Linked DNA regions of Arthrobacter crystallopoietes. The protein of the gene in region 2 interacts with the protein of the main gene of each other region in a pairwise test. Links are inferred from orthologs where the notes say so. Each region holds a gene or a part of one and is shown on either strand. Other genes may lie near its edges.

Region 1 (4,405 bases), 940 kb from region 2 along the record:
TTTCGAACAGCGGCGCGATCCTGCTCGCCCAAACTCTCTCGGCCATTTCGGTGGACAAAGCAGTAGCAGTGCCCCAGTCAGGGGATGTGACCCTGGCTCCCAAACTAGGTCTTGAAGACGGCCATATCGACTGGAACCAGCCGGCTTTGGCCCTGCGCCGCAGGATCAATGGCGTGACGCCGGAACCCGGTGCCTGGACGATGCTGCAGGGGCAACGGTTCAAGTTAGGTCCGGTTGTCCTAAGGCAAGACCGGCGGGATCTGCGGCCCGGCCAGGTGGAACTGACCGGGGGAGGCGCGGCCTCTGCCTTGGTGGGTACCGGATCCTGCGCCGTGCAGTTGCAACAGGTTCAACCTGCGGGAAAGAAAATGATGGCGGCGGCCGACTGGGCGCGCGGTCTTGGACAACGTGAGGATGTGCACTTCGAGTGAGCGGACAGGATAGGCCCCAGGGCAACCGCAGGGGGCAGGGCCCCGAGCGACGCCGCAATGCCGCCGGACGCGAACGCAACCGCGGGGGAGAACGTTCCTTCTCCCAGTCCGTGCCGGCGCAGCGAACACGCAAGGCGGATCCGGCGCGGCTGGTGGCATTCGAAGTGCTGCGTGCTGTTGACGCCGACGATGCCTATGCCAACCTGGTGCTGCCGGTGAAGATCCGGCAGCACCGGCTCGACAAACGTGACGCAGGGTTCGCTACCGAGCTGACGTACGGAGCGCTGCGTGGTCTCGGCACCTACGATGCGATTCTGGCCCGTTGCGTAGACCGCCCGCTGGCCGAGCTCGATCCGGCCGTGCTCGACGCGCTCCGCCTCGGGGTTCACCAGCTGCTGGCGATGCGGGTGCCCGCACACGCGGCCCTGGACCAGACTGTCGGACTGGCACGCGTTGTCATCGGAGCCGGTCCGGGCGCGCTCGTCAATGCCGTACTGCGGAAGGTTTCCGCCAAGGAACTCGCTGGCTGGACCGAGGAACTGACTGCCGGCCAGAAGGATCCCGTCGCCGCTGCAGCTGTGATGCACAGCCATCCGGAATGGATAGTCAGGGCGATGCGACAGTCCCTCGTCGGGCACGGCCGCAGCGTCGGGGAAATCGAGGACTTGCTGGCGGCGGACAATGCTGCACCGGTGGTGAACCTCGTGGCACTGCCGGGGCTCGGCACACTGGACGAGGCGATTCAGGCAGGCGCGGAACCGGGCTCCCTGGTACAGGATTCAGCGCTGTTCTCCGGAGGCGACGTGGGACGCCTGGAATCCGTCCGGACGGGAACAACGAGAGTTCAGGATGCCGGCTCCCAGCTCGTCGCCCGCGCACTGGCCGAAGCCCAGACTCTGACCTCGGGTCCCGAGCGCTGGCTGGACCTTTGTGCCGGACCCGGAGGCAAAGCCGCACTGCTGGCTGCCCTGGCCGCCAAGAAGTCCGCGACCCTGCTGGCCAACGAACCGGCCGAGCACCGGGCCGAGCTGGTACGGCAGTCTCTGCGGCCCGTCGACCGTGAGGTCTGGGAAGTCCGGACCGGGGACGGCCGCGACCTTGGCCAGCTGCAGCCTGAAGGGTTCGACCGGATCCTCGTAGACGCTCCCTGCACCGGCCTGGGTGCTCTGCGGCGCCGGCCCGAGTCACGCTGGCGGCGCAAGCCGTCCGACGTTGCCCAGCTGGCGCCTTTGCAGCGCGAACTGCTTGATTCAGCCTTGGCTGCAGTGAAGCCTGGCGGGCTCGTAGCGTACGTCACCTGTTCGCCGCACCCAGCCGAAACCACCGCTGTGGTCACTGATGCGCTGCGCCGCCATCCTGACATTGAGCTGCTGGATTCAGCGTCGGCGCTGGATGCAGTCAGCCTGTCGGGAAATCTTCAGGCGGGCCATGCACAGACGGAAGGATCGACGGCCCAGTTGTGGCCGCATATCCACGGAACAGACGCAATGTTCCTGGGCTTGCTGCGCAAGAAGACCTCAGACAATCCAGCCGGAAACGCAAAGTAAGGATCCAGATGGCACAGTGCTGCATACACCCAAGTATTTTGTCCGCTGATTTCGTCAATCTGGAGGCGGAGCTGAGGAAGATCAGCTCCGCCGACGCCGTGCATGTTGACGTCATGGACAATCACTTCGTGCCGAACCTGACTATCGGGCTGCCCGTGGTGGAGCGGATCCAGGAGATCAGCAGGCTTCCGTTGGATGCGCACCTGATGATTGCGGACCCGGACCGCTGGGCGCCTGCCTATGCGGACGCAGGTCTTGACTCGGTGACCTTCCATGTCGAGGCCGCAGCCGCTCCCGTCCGCCTGGCCCGTGAGCTGCGCAAGCGGGGAGCCAAGGCTGGCATGGCGCTGAAGCCCGGCACCGCCGTCGAGCCCTACCTTGATCTGCTCCCCGAAATGGACATGCTGCTGATCATGACCGTGGAACCCGGATTCGGTGGACAAGCCTTCCTTGATGTCACACTTCCCAAGATCCGCAGGGCAGCCTCGGCAATAGCTGGTTCGGGCCTGCCCGTGGCGATTCAGGTGGACGGGGGCGTGACCGAAGAAACCATTCAGAGGGCAGCGGAAGCGGGAGCGAACGTCTTCGTCGCGGGGTCGGCCGTATATGGTGCCGAGGATCCGGATGCCGCCATCTCCGCCTTGCGTAAATCCGCCGAAACAGCTTGATGTGTCATGTATTACACGACATGACAGGAATATGAGGCCTGCGATGCAGGTTGTGGCAGAATAACAACCACAAACAACGTGCTCCGGGGTCGGTGTAAGTCCGAACCGGCGGTTATAGTCCGCGACCCGTCGCCACGGATTCCGCAAGGAATTCAGGGCAACGGTTGAGCCGGTGAAATTCCGGTACCGACAGTTAAAGTCTGGATGGGAGAAGCACGTGCAGTTGGCAGAACAGCCAGCGGTGCGTAGGTTCCGTGCGGAACCACGTCCACTGCCTGAACCTACCGCACTGTCGTTACCCCGGAGCCGCCGCGGCTTTCGGAAAGGAACGACATGGATTTTCTGCGGTGGCTCTTTGAAGCTCAGATTCCCGTCGCGGGCAGTTCACTACTGCTGCGCGAAGTCGTAGGGAACATCTTCGGCCTCCTCAGCGCCCTTGGCGGCATGCGCCGCAAGGTATGGGCCTGGCCCGTCGGCATCATCGGCAATGCCCTGCTGCTGACGGTTTTTCTCGGGTCGCTTTTCGGCTCAGCCAATACTGCGAACCTGCTCGGCCAGGCCGGCCGCCAAATCATGTTTATCGCAGTGGCCGTCTACGGCTGGCAGCGCTGGCGCCAGAGCAAGCAAGACGGCGCGGGCCACGCGGTAACCCCACAATGGGCATCCGGCAGAGCCCGGATCGGCTTGGTGGCAGGTCTGATCCTGGGCACCGTCGCTCTGACTCCGCTCTTCGCCGCCCTCGGTTCATACGAACCAGTCTGGGCGGACGCTTGGACGTTTATGGGATCGCTGCTTGCCACCTACGGCATGGCACGCGGCTGGGTGGAGTTCTGGCTGATCTGGGTGGCGGTCGACATCGTGGGAGTCCCGCTGCTGTTCAGCGCCGGCTACTACGCGTCCGCCTTCATGTACCTCTTCTACGGCGTGTTCACCCTGATCGGGTTCTTTGTCTGGTGGCGGGCCAAGGATCGGTCCAAGCCCGAGGTTGAAACCCTTCTGCCGGATGTCCGCGTCGGCACGGGGGGTCGATCATGAGCAGCCAGGGATTCTCGCCCGCGGAAAACCGGGCGATGGAGCTCGCACTGGACACCGCCAAGCTCGGATTCCGCGGCGCCAATCCTTTGGTCGGCGCGGCAGTTCTCGACGCCACCGGTGAAGTGCTCAGTATCGGGTACCACAGCGGTGCCGGCTCGCCGCACGCGGAGATCGACGCGCTGGCCAATCTTCGCCACCGGATATCCCAGCAGCAGGATCTTTCCGACTGCACCATGGTGGTGACCCTTGAACCCTGCAATCACCAGGGCCGCACGGGGCCGTGCGCGGCAGCCATCGTCGACGCAGGCATCGGCAACGTCATCTATGCAGCTGCGGACCCCACGCCGGAGGCCACGGGAGGGGGAGATGTGCTCCGCAACGCCGGCATCGGCGTACGCAGCGGTCTGCTTCAGGAGCGGGCGCTTGAGTTGAACCACAGGTGGTTCCGGGCCAAATCGGAAAACCGTCCGTTCACCACCATGCATATTGCCCAGACGCTTGATGGGCTGATCGCAGCGCCGGACGGAACAAGCCAGTGGATAACCTCCGCGGAGTCGCGGCAGGACAGCCACGGCATCCGCAGCCGTGTGGGCGCGATCATCGCCGGCACCGGAACAGTCCTGGCAGACAATCCGCGGCTGACTGCACGGGACGAATCGGGCGCGGCAACGAAGTCCCAGCCGCTGCGAGTGGTGATGGGGCTGCGCGACGTTCCGGAAGACTC
Region 2 (4,344 bases):
CGTCCAACGCCTCATCACCCAGCGGGTTCACGCCCGGGCCGACGGCCAGCGAATGTCCCACCAGCACGTGCAGGCACTTGACCCGCGTGGGCATCCCGCCGGCGGAGACACCGGCAATCTCGGGGACAGGCCCGACGCCGGTGCGGGCGCCGATTTCATCGCGGACGCGCAGGTAGTCCTCGTGCGCCTCACGGTAGGCGGCAGCCAGTTCCGGATCGCGTTCGAGCCGTTCAGTCATTTCGGTCATGACACCGGCGGCCTCGAGCCGGGACACGGCCGAGGTGATGATCGGATGGGTCAGGTAGAAAGTCGTGGGGAACGGAATGCCGTTGCCCAGCCGCGGCGCCGTCGTTGCCACCAGGGGGTTGCCGCAGACGCAGCGCGCCCCTATTTCCACCACGTCCCGAACCGGCCGGCCGAGCTGCCGGCTGAGGGTCTCCAGATCCTGGGGGGTGGGTGTGCGCGGGTCTTCCATGGCGCGGTCCTTCCTGGCTGTGCGGACATGCTGGTGCGTGCGGTTTGGCTTGGATAAGCGGCTGGGTTGGGGCGGGCAAAGGTACTGGCGCCGCTTCGGCCGGCCGGTTTCCCAAACCGTCGGAAAGACGAGCTATTCAGCTGGGTTTTCGGCCGAATCATCCGGTTTTTCGGAGCTGTCCGGCTTGTCCGAAGACTTTTCCTCGTCCTCTTCCGCCGGAACGTCGGTAGCTGCCCGCTTCACCGAGTCCCACAGCGCATCCACCCACGGCAGGTTGGACGGTGCCGCTACGGACGCATGCTCCTCGGATTCGCTCAGCCCCTCGGTCCCGGTCACCAGATAACGTGTCTCACCCGGCATTACATAGAATATGCGATCCCGGGCCTGTTGTTTGATGTACTCCGGGTCCTCCCAGCGGGCCAGCTCCCGCTCCAGCTTGCTCTGGGTCTTCTGCTCGGCCGCAATCTCGCGTTCCAAAGCGGCGATTTCGGAACGCTGCTCGATGAAGATCCGCACGGACGGCGCCAGCAGAATGGTGATCGTCACGAGTACGACGGCGAGGGCCAGCATGCGTCCGGAAAAACCCCTGGCCGGGACCGGGGTGCTTCCAGTGCCGTCGCCGCCATCTTCCGGCCGGTCCTGCGGCGTCGTCCTGCTGATAATGGGTTGCCGGATGGCGCCGGAGAGCTCGCGGCGTTCGGCTGCCCGGGCTTCCGACGGCGAGGGCTTCTTTTTGGTTCCTTCGGTTTTCGATCCTTCGGATTTGGCCTCGGAGCCGCCGAAGTCCGCGCGGATAACCTTTGCCTCGGACGAGGCGCCTTCATGCCCCGCTGCACCGCTGCTGGTCCGGCCGGTGTTCCCGGACATGGAACCACCCGGCGCCCCTGAACCGGAACCTGTTTGCACAGGCCCGTTGCCGCCGGCCGGGCGGCCGGCACGTGGCACTCTGGGGCGTCGGGTGGCCATGGAGCTCCTAGATCATTGGTCGTCGGCAGGAATTGAGGTTATCAGTCCCCGCTTAAGACGATACAGATTCAGGGGCTTCGGATCAGGCTTTGAAACGCGGGAAAGCGCCGGCACCTGCATAGCGCGCGGCGTCGTCGAGCTCTTCTTCGATGCGCAGCAGCTGGTTGTACTTGGCCACACGCTCGGACCGGGCCGGGGCGCCGGTCTTGATCTGGCCCGCGTTGGTGGCCACCGAGATATCCGCAATGGAAGTATCCTCGGTCTCGCCGGAGCGGTGCGAGGTGATCGTGGTGTAGCCATTGCGCTGTGCCAGCGAGACGGCTTCCAGGGTCTCCGTGAGGGAACCGATCTGGTTGACCTTGACCAGCAGCGAGTTCGCGGTGTTGGCGTCGATGCCCTGCTGCAGGCGCTCGGGGTTGGTGACGAAGAGGTCATCGCCCACCAGCTGCACCTTGTCACCGATTTCGGCGGTCAGGGTGGCCCAGCCTTCCCAGTCGTCCTCGTCCAGCGGGTCCTCGATGGAGACCAGCGGGTAGTCGGCGACGAGCTGCTTGTAGTACTCGCTCATCTCGGCCGCGGTCAGGGACTTGCCCTCGAACTGGTAGGCGCCGTCGGAGTAGAACTCGGAGGAGGCGACGTCCAGGGCCAGCGCGATTTCCTTGCCCGGGGTGTAGCCGGCCTTGTTGATCGCCTCGGTGATCAGGTCCAGCGCCGCGCGGTTGCTCGGCAGGTTGGGGGCGAAACCGCCCTCATCGCCCAGTCCGGTGGACAGGCCCTTGTCCTTCAGCACGGTCTTGAGGCTGTGGTAGACCTCGACGCCCCAGCGCAGGCCTTCGGAGAAGGTGGCAGCACCCAGGGGCACCACCATGAATTCCTGGATGTCGACGTCGGAGTCCGCGTGGGAGCCGCCGTTGAGGATGTTCATCAGCGGAACGGGAAGCACGTGCGCGTTCGGGCCGCCCAGGTACTTGTACAGCGGCAGGTTGGCCGACTCGGCAGCAGCATTGGCCACGGCCAGCGAAACACCCAGGATGGCGTTGGCGCCCAGGTTGGACTTGTTGGAGGTGCCGTCCAGGTCGATCATGGTCTGGTCGATCAGGCGCTGGTCGGTCGCGTCGCGGCCCACCAGTGCGGGCTGGATGGTGTCGAGCACCGCGTTGACGGCCTGGCTGACGCCCTTGCCCAGGTAGCGGTTCTTCTCGCCGTCACGGCGCTCGGCCGCTTCGAAAGCACCGGTGGATGCCCCGGACGGGACAGCAGCGCGGCCCATGGAGCCGTCCGAGAGCAAGACCTCAACCTCAACCGTGGGATTGCCGCGGGAATCAAGGATTTCACGCGCGTGGATGGCATCAATAAGCGCCATTGATTGCTCCTGTTCATTGGAACGAAAGATGAAACTCTTTACAACAGGCCGCCGGACAGCACTGTCGGTCTAAGCGTAATGGAGAACGGGGCGTGCTTATGCGCCCGTTACGCCGCGTTGAAACCGGCGTACCGCGCCCCGCAGCGCCTGCTCCGCGTCCAGGCCTGCGGCCGAGGCCTGGCTAACGACGGCGAGCAGCAGGTCCCCGAGTTCGGTTTCCGAGGCCGGTGGCCGGCTTCCTGCCTCGGAGCTTCCCGGCTGTTGGTCCACCGGGACGCCGGCACGCCTGGCCCGGCCGATCGACTTCGCCGCCAAGGTGAGTGCGGGCAATGTCGGCGGGATGCCGTCGAACGGGCTGTCCCGTTCGGGCCGCTCACCTTGTTTGACCGCATCGTAGCTGGCGACAATTTCCTCGATGCTCTCGGGGAAGGACTCCTGCAGCGAACCATCGGGCTTGAACACATGCCGGTTCCGGCGGACCAGCTTTGCACTCAGGTATTCGGCCACATCCTCGAAGTTGAAGTTGCCGGCCTCCTCCTGGATCCGGGCATGCAGCAGCACCTGGAAGAGGACGTCGGCCAGCTCGCCCTTGAGTTCGGCGCTTGCGCCCGGTCCGGCCTCGATGACCTCGGCCAGCTCGTGGGATTCCTCGATCAGGTACTCGACCAAGGACTCGTGGGTGAGCGCAGCTGTCCACAAGCAATGCTCGCGCAACTGCGCCACAACCTGCACAAGCCGGCCGACCGCCGTCGTGCTTTCAGCCATGGCAGGTTCAGCCCTGGTAGGCCCTGAACCCCTCGGCTATGTATTCGACCAGCGCTTCGCGCTCTTCCAGCGGCAGGAAGGCTGCTTCCGCTGCATTGAGGGTGATTTCGAGCAGGTCATCGAGGTCGTAGTCGAAGGTTTCGACCAGCAGTTCATACTCGTCGGTGAGCGTAACGCCGCTCATCAGACGGTTGTCAGCGTTGATGGTCACCTTGAAGCCGGTCTGGTAGAGCAGGTCGAACGGGTGGTTTTCGATGCCCTCGCCGAAGGGCGCGGTGGCACCGGTCTGGAGGTTCGAGGACGGGCTGCATTCCAGCGCGATCCCCCGGTCCCGGACCCAGGCGGCAACGCGGCCCAGCGTGACGAGGCCCAGATCGGCGTCGTTCTCTTCATTCGGGGTGAAGTCCACCTGGATGTCCTCGGCGATACGCACGCCGTGGCCCAGGCGCAGGGCTCGGCCGCTGACCAGGGCGTCGACAATGCTGTCCAGCCCCGCGGCCTCGCCGGCGTGGATGGTGACCGGGAACTGGTTTTCGGCCAGGTAGGTGAACGCGTCCTTGAACCGGTAGGGCGGGAAGCCGTCCTCGGCGCCGGCAATGTCGAAGCCGACGGCGCCCTTGTCCCGGTGCCGGATGGCAAGCTCGGCGATCTCCTGGCCGCGGTCCGCGTGGCGCATGGCCGTAATCAGCTGACCGACCTGGATGGGACGGCCGCTGGCCTCAACCGCGTCCACGCCAGCTTCAAGCCCGGCCTGGACTGCTTCGACTGCCTCATC

The links. Proteins that work in one complex are often made in the same cells at the same time.
Region 1: the proteins of eno (region 2) and rpe interact in binary tests that used the Escherichia coli proteins (3 or more experiments, as listed by UniProt). The link is inferred for Arthrobacter crystallopoietes from one-to-one orthologs.

The regions. Positions count from the first base shown.
Region 1 is NZ_CP018863.1:3,852,600-3,857,004, forward strand. What follows is about bases 831-3,816. They hold rpe (ribulose-phosphate 3-epimerase), read left to right. Parts: upstream 831-1,986; coding sequence 1,987-2,646; downstream 2,647-3,816. Other genes in these bases: AC20117_RS17755 (RsmB/NOP family class I SAM-dependent RNA methyltransferase), read left to right, coding at 831-1,978; pnuC (nicotinamide riboside transporter PnuC), read left to right, coding at 2,980-3,681; ribD (bifunctional diaminohydroxyphosphoribosylaminopyrimidine deaminase/5-amino-6-(5-phosphoribosylamino)uracil reductase RibD), read left to right, coding at 3,678-3,816. In the rest of the region: fmt (methionyl-tRNA formyltransferase), read left to right, coding at 1-431; more of AC20117_RS17755, read left to right, coding at 428-830; more of ribD, read left to right, coding at 3,817-4,405. UniProt on the Escherichia coli protein: Catalyzes the reversible epimerization of D-ribulose 5-phosphate to D-xylulose 5-phosphate.
Region 2 is NZ_CP018863.1:2,917,640-2,921,983, reverse strand. Bases 665-3,589 are described here. They hold eno (phosphopyruvate hydratase), read right to left. Parts: upstream 2,805-3,589; coding sequence 1,524-2,804; downstream 665-1,523. Other genes in these bases: AC20117_RS13710 (adenosine deaminase), read right to left, coding at 3,577-3,589; AC20117_RS13715 (MazG nucleotide pyrophosphohydrolase domain-containing protein), read right to left, coding at 2,901-3,569; AC20117_RS13725 (FtsB family cell division protein), read right to left, coding at 665-1,342. Also shown: AC20117_RS13730 (DUF501 domain-containing protein), read right to left, coding at 1-475; more of AC20117_RS13725, read right to left, coding at 608-664; more of AC20117_RS13710, read right to left, coding at 3,590-4,344. UniProt on the Escherichia coli protein: Catalyzes the reversible conversion of 2-phosphoglycerate (2-PG) into phosphoenolpyruvate (PEP). It is essential for the degradation of carbohydrates via glycolysis.